Regions from separate parts of the Allobosea sp. RCC_152_1 genome, predicted to be linked through region 1. Evidence: predicted binding sites of a transcription regulator. Region 1 holds the regulator's gene; the other holds the start of a gene.

What was found. Region 1 encodes PhoB, which activates phosphate uptake and scavenging genes when phosphate is short. Its sites were predicted from a motif close to TGTCATNNANCTGTCAT; they were not measured.
Region 2: a site for PhoB is predicted at 3,562-3,578, ahead of AB6806_RS16195 (esterase-like activity of phytase family protein). Genes of this name have one in related genera too.

The regions. Positions count from the first base shown of each region.
Region 1 is NZ_JBFUPU010000002.1:741,859-747,742, reverse strand. It holds gene pstC (phosphate ABC transporter permease subunit PstC) at 1-316, shown strand, start outside; gene pstA (phosphate ABC transporter permease PstA) at 335-1,216, shown strand; gene pstB (phosphate ABC transporter ATP-binding protein PstB) at 1,256-2,062, shown strand; gene phoU (phosphate signaling complex protein PhoU) at 2,085-2,804, shown strand; gene phoB (phosphate regulon transcriptional regulator PhoB) at 2,817-3,515, shown strand; gene AB6806_RS09970 (SpoIIAA family protein) at 3,568-3,954, opposite strand; gene AB6806_RS09965 (LysR substrate-binding domain-containing protein) at 4,011-4,922, opposite strand; gene AB6806_RS09960 (amino acid ABC transporter permease) at 5,125-5,884, shown strand, end outside.
Region 2 is NZ_JBFUPU010000004.1:311,774-317,657, forward strand. It holds gene AB6806_RS16180 (sugar ABC transporter permease) at 1-748, shown strand, start outside; gene AB6806_RS16185 (ATP-binding cassette domain-containing protein) at 759-1,577, shown strand; gene AB6806_RS16190 (SPW repeat protein) at 1,620-1,982, opposite strand; gene AB6806_RS16195 (esterase-like activity of phytase family protein) at 2,136-3,494, opposite strand; gene AB6806_RS16200 (2-hydroxyacid dehydrogenase) at 3,643-4,587, opposite strand; gene deoA (thymidine phosphorylase) at 4,584-5,884, opposite strand, start outside.

The DNA of each region.
Region 1 (5,884 bases):
GACCACCTGGGAAGTCGTGCGCCATGTGCTGGTGCCGCAGGCCGGCGTCTCGATCATCGGCGCGATCATGCTCGGGCTCGGCCGTGCGCTCGGCGAGACGATGGCGGTGACCTTCGTGGTCGGCAACGCCAACCGGCTCTCGGCCTCGATCCTCGACCCCGGCTCGACCATAGCCTCGCGCATCGCCAACGAGTTCAACGAGGCGATGGGCCTGCAGCTCAATTCGCTGATCGCGCTGGGCTGCATCCTGTTCTTCGTCACCTTCGTCGTCCTCGTCATCGCGCGGCTGCTGGTCGCCCGGGTCAAGAAATTCTGAGGTCTGGGTCAGATGAGCATGTCCACCTCTTCCGCACCGGCCGCATCGCACATCGCCTGGGGGCGCGTGCGCCAGTCGCGCCGCACCGCCGACCGCGCGATGAAGGTCATCGCCACCGGCTTCACCTTCTGCGCCATCTTCGTGCTGTTCTGGATTCTCGGCATGCTGCTGGTGAAGGGCATCGGCGGGCTCTCGCTCGCGACCTTCACCCATGTCACGCCCGGGCCGGGCTCCGAGGGCGGCGGCCTCGCCAACGCCATCGTCGGCTCGATCGTGCTGACCTTCCTGGGCATTGCGGTGGCGACGCCGATCGGCGTGCTCGCCGGCACCTGGCTGGCGGAATACGGCCGCGGCTCCAAGCTCGCCAACATCATCCGCTTCATCAACGACATCCTGCTTTCGGCGCCGTCGATCCTGATCGGCCTGTTCGTCTACGTCATCCTGGTCGAGCCCTTCCGCGGCTATTCCGGCTGGGCCGGCGGCGTCGCGCTCGGCATCATCGCGATCCCGGTCATCGTGCGCACCACCGAGGACATGCTCAGCCTCGTGCCCGGCCCGCTGCGCGAGGCAGGCTCGGCGCTCGGCGCGCCGCCTTCCGTCGTCATCACCAGCGTGACCTGGCGCGCGGCGAAGGCCGGCATGGTCACTGGCATCCTGCTGGCACTCGCCCGCATCGCCGGCGAGACGGCGCCGCTGATCTTCACCGCGCTGAACAACAATTTCTGGTTCTCGCCCAATCTCGTCGGCGGCGTTTCCAACCTGCCGGTCACGATCTACCAGTTCGCCTCCGCCCCTTACGAGAACTGGCAGCAACTCGCCTGGGCTGGTTCGCTGATCATCACGATCTCGATCCTGCTGCTCTCGATCATCGCCCGGCGCGTCGTCGCCGGCGGCAAATAAGACTTGAATCCAGCCCGGTCGCGCCCGACCTTGAGGACCATGTCGATGCTTTCGACCCTTGAACTCTCCCCGCAGTCGCTCGATGCCGAGGCTCCCGTCCGGATCGCGGTGAAAAACCTCGATTTCTACTACGGCGAGCACAAGGCGCTGAAGAACATCAATCTCGACTTCCGTGACCGCCATGTCACGGCGCTGATCGGGCCTTCGGGCTGCGGCAAGTCGACCCTGCTGCGCATCTTCAACCGGATCTACTCGCTCTATCCGGAGCAGAAGGCGACCGGCGAGATCATGCTCGACGGACGCAACATCATCTCCAACGACGTCGATGTGAACGAGCTGCGCTCGCGCGTCGGCATGGTGTTCCAGAAGCCGACGCCGTTCCCGATGTCGATCTACGACAACGTCGCCTTCGGCATCCGCCTCTACGAGAAGCCGCCGAAGTCGGAGCTCGACGACCGCGTCGAGGGCGCACTGCGCCGCGCCGCGCTCTGGGACGAGGTCAAGGACAAGCTGAAGAGCTCCGGCATGGGCCTCTCCGGCGGCCAGCAGCAGCGCCTGTGCATCGCGCGCACCATCGCGCAGAAGCCGGAAGTGATCCTGTTCGACGAGCCGACCTCGGCGCTCGACCCGATCTCGACCGGCAAGATCGAGGACCTGCTGGAGCAGCTCAAGAGCGACTTCACCATCGCCATCGTGACGCACAACATGCAGCAGGCGGCGCGCATCTCGCAGTACACGGCCTTCATGTATCTCGGCGAGGTCATCGAGTTCGCGCCGACCAACACGATCTTCATGAACCCGGCGAAGAAGCAGACGCAGGATTACGTCACCGGCCGGTTCGGCTGAGCGGCGACGGAGGAGGAACCCCATGACCGACCATATCGTCCGCTCCTACGACGCCGATCTCGAAGGCCTTCGCCGCAGCCTCGCCGAAATGGGCGGGATGGCCGAGCGCATGCTCGGCGATGCGACCGTGGCGCTGGTGCGCCGCGACACCACGCTGGCCCAGAAGATCATCTCCGCCGATCAGCGCCTCGACAATCTCCAGCGCGAGGTCGAGGAGAAGGCGGTGCTGACCATCGCCCGGCGCCAGCCGCTGGCCAACGATCTGCGCGAGCTGATCTCCGCCATCCGCATCGCGGCGGATGTCGAGCGTGTCGGCGATCTCGCCAAGAACATCGCCAAGCGCGCCGTCGCCATCTCCGGGCAGTTCCAGCCGCCGCACCGCGCCGTGGTCGGGCTGGAGCACATCAGCCGCCTCGTTCAGGCGCAGCTCAAGGACGTGCTCGACGCCTATGCCGCCGGCAACGAGCAGAAGGCGCTCGAGGTCTGGCGCCGCGACGACGAGATCGACGCGCTCTACACCTCGCTGTTCCGCGAGCTCCTGACCTATATGATGGAAGATCCGCGCAACATCACCTTCTGCACGCATCTCCTGTTCTGCGCCAAGAACATCGAGCGCATCGGCGACCACACCACCAACATCGCCGAGACGATCCACTATCTCATCACCGGTGACTCGCTCGACGCGAACCGGCCGAAGCTCGACACGACCAATATCGAGGTCGAGGCGATCACGGGTAGCTGAGGCTAAGGAATCATGGCGGCACGCATCCTGATCGTCGAGGACGAAGAGCCTCTCACCCTGCTGCTGCGCTACAACCTCGAAGCCGAGGGCTTCGAGGTCGACAGCGTGGCGCGGGGGGACGACGCCGAACTGCATCTGCGCGACCACACGCCCGATCTGGTGCTGCTGGACTGGATGCTGCCGGGCCTTTCCGGCATCGAGCTCTGCCGCCGGCTGCGCTCGCGGCGCGACACCGAGCGGGTGCCGATCATCATGTTGACGGCGCGCGGCGAGGAGACCGAGCGGGTGCGCGGGCTCGCGACCGGCGCCGACGACTATGTCGTGAAGCCGTTCTCCCTGCCGGAGCTGACGGCGCGCATCCAGGCGCTGCTGCGCCGGGCGAAGCCCGGCCATGTCGCCGGTCTTCTGCAGGCGGGCGACCTTGAGCTCGACCGCACCACCCGGCGCGTCCGCCGCGCCGGCAGCGAGCTGCATCTGGGGCCGACCGAGTTCCGCCTGCTCGAGTTCCTGATGCAGGCACCGGGCCGCGTCTATTCCCGCGCCCAGCTCCTCGACGCCGTCTGGGGCCGGGACGTCTATATCGACGAGCGCACCGTCGACGTGCATGTCGGCCGCCTGCGCAAGGCGATCACGCCTGCCGACGCCAAGGACCCGCTCCGGACCGTGCGCGGCGCGGGCTATGCCTTCGACGAGACGTTCGCCAGAAGCTGACCGCCGCCGGAGCTGACACGCGAGCCGAGCCCCGGCTCGCAGCGCCCGTGCTTCAGGTGTCGGGGCCGCCCTCGATATCGGCGGCCCAGGCCAGCGCGGCTTCGCGCTCGGCCGGCGGGAAGGTGCGGATCTCGACGAAGGGGACCACCGGGGCGAAGAGCCGCGCGACGCGATCGAGCCAGCCCTTCTCGACGATGATCGCCTCCTTGGGGAAGCGCCTGAGTTCCCAGAGCTTGCCGAAGCTGTAGCGCGCGTCCTTCCAGGCGGCGGCGAAGGTCATGTCGTCGAAGGCGGTGATATCGGCGAGGATCGCGACCTTCTCGTGCCGGCTCAGCCGGTCTTCGACATCGGCGGCGACGCGCTCGATATCGGCCGGCTCGATGGTGCCGCTGAACGCGATGGCGAGAACATGGTCGGGAGCCGGAAGAATGGTGATCATGGCGGCCTCCTCCTGTGCCGATGTCAACGCATGGCCGGCCGGGAGGTTGCGGGCGCTCAGGCTGCTCGCGTCGCCGCGTCGAAAGCCGCGGCCTCCGTCCTCAGCCAGGCGATGAAGGCGTCGAGGCCGGGGCGCGAGGGCTGGTCCAGGCGGCGGGTCAGCCAGCAGCCGGTGACGCTGGTGAAGCCGATATCGAGCGGGTTGACCAATGCGCCCGAAGCCAGTTCCTCGGCGACATAGCAGCGTGGCGCCAGCGCGACGCCGAGCCCCGCGACCGCGGCGCGGATGATGACGGAGTAATAGCCGTATCGGACGGTATGGGCCGGCACCGCGCCGCGCAGGCCATGCGCCTCGGTGAACTCGGCCCAGAAGGCCGGCATCTGGTAATGCTGCAGCAGCGTCATCTTCTGGATGTCGGCGGCGCGGCGGAAACCGCCCATGCGCTCCAGCAATTCGGGCGCGGCGACGAGGGCGACATCGCGGCCGAACAGATAATGCGCCTCCTTGCCGGGCCAGGGCGGGGTGCCGTGGTTGATCTCGATGTCGGGCTCTTCCGTCTCGTTTTCGCTGACATAGTTGGTGAACTGGACATCGACGCCGGGATGGGCCTCGGCGAAGACGGGGAAGCGCTCCATCAGCCAGCGCTCGCCGGCGATGGCGACCATGTGCAACCGGATCGGCCGGGCGATGGCGACGCGCTCGGCCAGGCGCATCGCACCGCGTTCCATCTGCTCCAGGGCGGCCTCGGCATAGGGCAGGTAGATTGCGCCGGCCTCGGTGAGCTTGAGGCCGACCGGATTGCGCTCGAACAGCACGGTGCCGAGATGGTGCTCGAGCGACAGGATCTGCTTGGAGACCGCGCTCTGCGTCAGGTTGACGACGCCTGCGGCGCGGGCGGTCGAGCCCAGTCGCGCGACGGTGACGAAGGCGCGCATGGCGGTGGAGGAGGGCGGGGGCCGCAAGGCCATGGGTATTCCGTTTTGGACTAGGCTACCGGAGATCGTTTCGTTTGCTGGCTGCCGGGTCAAGAGGTCATTCTTACGCTTGGGGAGGAGGGGCTCGCATGAATTTGACAATCTGCCCGTGCTGCGGTGGTTTCCGCGGACCAACGGCATCGCGGTCGATGGCGCTTTCGAGAGCCGCCGGCAAGCCTGTCCGGGAGCGCCGTCGATGAGCCATGCCGTCACCTCGCCGGTCGCCAGCCGCGATCTGGCCGCGATCGCGCGACTCAGGATCGTGCCGCGTCGTTTCTATGGGCGTTGGGTCGCGGCGGCGCTCATCATCGCTGTCCTCGCCTGGATCGTCGCCGCCTTCGTCAAGGGCGACATCGCCTGGCCGGTGGTCGGGCAGTTCTTCACCGCGCCCGCGATCCTCTCCGGTCTCGGCAACACGCTGATCATGACGGTCTGCGCAATGACGCTGGGCATCGTGCTCGGGGTCGTCTTCGCGATCATGTATATGTCGCCGAACCCGGTGCTGCGCAGCGTCGCGCTGTTCTACATCTGGTTCTTCCGCGGCACGCCGCTGCTGCTGCAGCTCCTGATCTGGTTCAACCTGGCGCTGGTCTTCCCGACCATCGGCATTCCCGGGCTGTTCTCCTGGCGCACCATCGACATCATCGGTCCGTTCATGGCGACGCTGCTCGGGCTCGGCATGAACCAGGGCGCCTATACCGCCGAGGTGGTGCGCGGCGGCATCCTCTCCGTCGATACCGGGCAGACCGAAGCCGCCAAGGCGATCGGCATGACGCGGCTGACGGCGCTGCGTCGCATCGTGCTGCCGCAGGCGATGCGCGTCATCATTCCGCCGGTCGGCAACGAGGTGATCAGCATGGTGAAGCTGACCTCGGTGGCGAGCGTGATCCAGTATGCCGAGATCCTGCGCAACGCCCAGACGATCTATTTCGCCAATGCCCGCGTCATCGAATTGC
Region 2 (5,884 bases), on a different contig from region 1:
CGTCGAAGGCGCCATCGGCACCAGCGCCTCCTGGGCGATCGGCATCGTGGCCTGCATCGCGATCTGCGTCGCCGCCGCGCTGATCCGGCGCCGGCGCAAGCGCTTCGGCTTCACGCTGCGCCCGCTCTGGGCGGAAGCCCTGATCGCCGCCCTCGGCTGCGGCGCGGTGATCGCGACCGTGACGATGGCGAATTCCTACGCGCTGCCGGCGGGCATCGCGCGCCGCCTCGTCGAGGCGAAGGGCGGCATCTGGCCGGAGGGCGGGCTCACCATCGGCCATGGCCTCGCCGTGCCGGTGCTGGTCGCGCTCGGCGTCGGCATCGCCATGACCTTCGTCGCCAACCGTCTGCGCTTCGGCCGCTATGTCTTCGCCATCGGCGGCAATCCGGAGGCGGCGCAGCTCTCGGGCGTCAACACCCGCAAGGTGCTGATGCTGGTCTTCGGCCTGATGGGCGCGCTGGTCGGCATCTCCGCCTGCATTTCCACGGCCCGGCTGAACGCCGCGACAAATGCCGCCGGCTCGCTCGACGAACTCTATGTCATCGCCGCGGCGGTGATCGGCGGCACCTCGCTCGCCGGCGGCGTCGGCACCATCGTGGGCGCGATGCTCGGCGCGCTGGTGATGCAGTCGCTGCAATCAGGCATGGTGCTGATCGGCGTCGACGCGCCCTTGCAGAACATCGTCGTCGGCATCGTCCTGGTCATCGCGGTCTGGCTCGACGGGCTCTATCGCAAGCGTTTGGGGTGAGGAGGCGCCGATGAGCATCGCAGAGCCGGCCGATCTCGCCGACACCCATCCTGGCCAGGGCATCCCTCTCATCGAGATGCGCGACGTCTCGATCGCCTTCGGCGGGATCAAGGCGGTCGACGGCGCCAGCATCGACCTGATGCCGGGCGAGGTCGTCGGGCTGCTCGGCCATAACGGCGCCGGCAAGTCGACGCTGATCAAGATCCTGTCCGGTGCCTACCGGGCCGATGCCGGCACGATCCGGGTGAATGGCGAGGAGGTGACGGTCGCGAGCCCGCGCGACGCCAAGCGCCACGGCATCGAGACGATCTACCAGACGCTGGCGCTCGCCGACAATGTCGATGCCGCCGCCAATATCTTCCTCGGCCGGGAATTGCTGACCGGCTGGGGCACGCTCGACGACGCGACGATGGAATCCGAGACCCGCAAGGTGATGGGCCGGCTCAACCCGCATTTCCGGCGCTTCAAGGAGCCGGTGAAGGCGCTTTCCGGCGGCCAGCGCCAATCGGTCGCGATTGCCCGCGCGATCTATTTCAACGCCCGTGTGCTGATCATGGACGAGCCCACCGCCGCGCTCGGCCCGGCCGAGACGAAGCAAGTGGCCGAGCTGATCCTGCAGCTCAAGAAACAGGGCATCGGCATCTTCCTGATCAGCCACGATCTGCACGATGTCTTCGACCTCGCCGACCGCGTCACGGTGATGAAGAACGGCAAGGTCGTCGGGACGGCCCGCACGGCGGACGTCACCCAGGACGAGGTGCTGGGCATGATCATCTCGGGCAAATGCCCGCCGGCGGCGGTAGCCGGCCCCGGCGCGCTGCGGAATTAGACCGCGCGGGGGCCAGTTCCGCCAGGAAGAGCGCGAAGCTCCTCAGGCCGTTGCGTGCGGCTCGTGATGGTAATCCCAGACCGCCCAGGCCGAAACCGCCGCGGTCAGCAAACCGAGGACGATATGGGTCCGGAAGGCGGCGGGATTGCCGGTGAAGCCGAGCATCCAGGGCGAGGCCACCAGCCAGAGCCCGAGTGCCAGGTTCAGCCATTCCTCCCACTCGGCGAAGGCCGTGAGCGCGGCGACCGCGACCAGGGCGAGCACCACGGCGACGATCCAGGCATTGCGCGTCGGCATGAAGTCGCCGACAAAGCCCATGAACCAGGGTGAGAAGAACAGCAGCGCGGCAAGGATCAGGTTTAGCCAGTCCTGCGACCGTCTGATGTTCGTATTCGCGGTCAACATGATCACCTCCATCGGTGAAGATCATCCAACCACTACGCCTCGCGCACGAGGCGCTTGGTCGATTTATTATACGCCGAGCCGGCAATATTTCAAGAACAGACGAGGAACGACCGCGCCGACCCCGCGCACTGCGGTGCCGGCGCAGGCACGATCTCACTTCGCGTCGAGCAGATCCTTCACCGACAGCAGGACGAGTTCGTTGTCGTCGGCCTTCTTCGGGTCGCGCGAGGAGGAGAAGGGCAGGTTGTTGTCGTTGCCGACGACGATCACGCCATTCGCCCGGTCGACCACGTCGACGTTCTCGATGGTGAAGAACGGGAAGGTGAAGACACCGCCCTTCGTGCCCTGCTTCGCCTTGCCGTCGGGATCGGCGATCTTCATCAGGTCGATATAGCCGATACGGCGCACGGGCTTGCCGACATTGGCGTCGGTCATCTCGATCTTGACGATCCGCTTGTGCTTGGCGATGTCGTGGAAGCAGTCCGGGCCGCGGCTTCCCGGCGCGCAGGCCTTGTCGGCGGTGCCCTCGCCGTTGTCGCGCTCGATGATCAGGCCCGTCGTGGCATCGATCATGTTGAAGTCGCCAATGGCGAGACCCTTGGCTTCGAGCGGGAAGAACCAGGAACGGCCGGTCCACTTCTCGTTCTGGACGTCGAATTCGAGGATGCGGAGGACTTCCTTGCCGTCGACTTCCTCGTTGCCCTTGGTTTCCGCGTTCCAGAGCGGGCCTTCGAGCAGCGGGTAGAGGAAGCGGCCATCCGGCGACTGGGCCATGCCCTCGAAGCCCTTCGAGCGGCGGACATTGAACTCGACCGGCAGGTTCGGCGCGGCCGGGGTGGTGACGGCGTAGTGATCGGGCGAGCGGGCCGGCTTGCCGTCGACCAGCGTCTCGAACACGGCCTCGACCTTGCCATTGGCGTCGACGCGGATGAGATAGGGGCCGAACTCCTCGCCGATCCAGTATTTGCCACCGATCGGCTGGATCGATTCCGGATCGAAATCGGCGCCGGTCAGGTAGCGCTTCTCGGTGCCCTCATGGACGATGCGGAAGGGGACCTTCTTGTCGGGATCGTGCAGGAAGGTGGTCGAGACACGTTCGAGCGCGCCCTTGCCGAAATCGGCCTTCAGGCGATGAAAGAACAGCATCGCGTCGGGCGAGTTCACCTTGGCGCCGAAGCCGTTATCGGTCAGCACGAGGAACTCGTTGTTGCCCAGCGAACGGATGCCGGAGAAGCCCTGGACCGGCTGGCCGGCGAAGGGGGTCGAGAGCCCCGTCGGGCGCCCGCCCGAGGTGCCCATCACCGTGCTGACGGCCTCGACGCGCTTGCCCGGCGTGACGAACTTGCCGGAAACCTTGAGATCGGCCGGCGCATCGGCGGGGGCGGGGATGATCGTCTCGGCCGGCAGCAGCGCCTGGCTCAGAAGCTTCGCGGGAAATTCCTTCGGAGACTCCTGCGCTCCGGCGAGCATGGTGGACGACAGAAGCAGGATAATGGCGAGCGACGAGCGCATGAAATTCTCCGGGCTGAAAAGGACCAGCCGGCTTCGCGCGCCCGGATGGCACCCCGACAACAACGGGGTGACGGTTCGGTGAAGGCGCCAGATGGCGCTACGGCATCGGCCGCTTCCGAAAACCGGATTCGACTTTTCGGGCCAGTGCTCAGTAGCCCCGGGCCGGATCGACGGCATGCAGCAGCGGCTCGCCCGCCTCCAGCCGCCTGATCTGCGCCGCGACCAGCGTGGCGATCGCCTCCGGCTCGGACATCGCCGCGTTATGCGGGGTGACGGTCACGCCCGGATGGCTCCACAGCGGCGACTCCACCGGCAGCGGCTCGGTCTCGAACACGTCGAGCGTCGCACCCTTGAGCGTGCCGGCATCGAGCGCGGCGATGATGTCATCGGCAACCTGAAGGCCGCCGCGGCCCGGATTGATCAGGAAGGGCCCGCCGAGCCGGCCGTCCTGCGCGAGCCCCGCAAAAAGCCCGGCGTTGAGGATGCCGCGCGTCTCGGGCGTCAGCGGCACCAGGCTGACGAGGATGTCGGTCCGCGCCAGGAAATCCTTCATGCCATCCTCGCCGGAGAAGGTCTGCAGCCCTTCGACGCTCTTCGGCGAGCGGCTCCAGCCGGCCACGTCGAAGCCGATGATCTTGAGCTTGGCCACAGCATCGAGGCCGAGTTCGCCGAGCCCCATGATGCCGACACGGACGGAACGGGCCGCCGGCTGGTTGCGGTCGTCTTCCCAGAGCTTCGCCTGCTGCTGGCGCATGTAGCGATGCTGCTGGCGCAGATACATCAGGCAATGCAGCACGACATATTCGCTCATCCGCGTCGTCAGGTCGGGGTCGACCACGCGTGCGATCGGCACTTCCGGCAATTTGTCGTCGGCGAAGAGGAAATCGACGCCGGCACCGAGCGAGAAGATCGCCGCGAGGTTCGGCAGGCCGGTCAGGCTGCCGGCCGGATGCTTCCAACTCGCAACATAATGCACGGCGCGGCGGTCGAAGGGCTCGCCCGGCACCACGATCGGCATCTCCGGCAGCAGCGCCTGGAAGCGCGCCCGCCAGTCCTCGACATGCCAGCCCGTCATGGCCAGAAGCAAACTCATGCCCGTGTTCTCTCCGTGATCCGTCCGGCGACCAGCTCGCCCTGCGCCGCACCCTCTCCGATCCGATAGGCCTTGCGCAAGCGCTCGCTTGCCGCAAGGAAAGCGTCCTCGCCGCGCGCATGGACGATGGCGAGCGGACGGTCCGGCCCGAGCGTCGCGCCGATGCCGGCCATATCGGTGAGGCCGACCGCATGGTCGATGCCGTCCTGCGGCCGCAACCGGCCGCCGCCCAGCGCCACGACCGCGAGGCCGACGGCGCGGGTATCGATGCCCGAGACCATCCCGGCCGTCTCGGCGAAGACCGGCTTCACGACCGGCGCCGCGGCGAGATGCTTTGCCGGCGCTTCGAGCAGATCGGCAGGGCCGCCCAGCGCCACCACCATCCTGGCGAAGCGCTCGGCCGCGGCACCCGAGGCGAAGGCATCCTCGATCCTGCCACGCGCTTCGTCGAGGTTCGCCGCCAGACGGCCGAGCAGCAGCATCTCGGCGCCGAGCGCGACCGTGACCTCGTGGAAGCGCGGCTCGCGCCGGCGACCGGTCAGATGGTCGAGCGCATAGGCAACCTCGAGCGCATTGCCGGCGGCGCTGGCGAGCGGCTCGTCCATGTCCGTGAGCAACGCTGTGGTCGGCAGGCCGGAGTCGTTGGCGACGCCGACGAGCGCCTGCGCCAGGGCGCGCGCCTTCGCGGGTTCCGGCAGGAAGGCGCCGGAGCCGAACTTCACGTCCATGGCGAGGCCGTGCAGGCCAGCGGCGAGTTTCTTCGACAGAATCGAGGCCGTGATCAGCGGCAGCGATTCCACCGTCGCGGTGACGTCCCGGATGGCGTAGAGGCGCTTGTCGGCCGGGGCGAGATCGGCGGTCTGGCCGATGATGGCGCAGCCGGCCTCGCGCACCACCTTGCGGAACAGGGCGAGATCGGGCTGCGTCACATAGCCCGGCACCGCGTCGAGCTTGTCGAGCGTGCCGCCGGTATGGCCGAGGCCGCGGCCGGAGATCATCGGGACATAGCCGCCGCAGGCCGCGACCGCGGCTGCCAGCGGCAGGCTCACCGTATCGCCGACGCCGCCGGTCGAGTGCTTGTCGAGGGCGGGGCCGGGCAGATCGTCCCAGTTCAGCACCGTGCCGGAATCGCGCATGGCGAGCGTCAGCGCCACGCGCTCCTTCTCGGTCATGTCGTTGAAGAACACGGCCATGGCGAAGGCCGCCGCCTGCCCCTCGCTGACCGAGCCGTCGGTCAGCCCGGCGATGATCTGGCGGATATCGGCATCGGGCACTTCATGGCCGTCGCGCTTGGCCG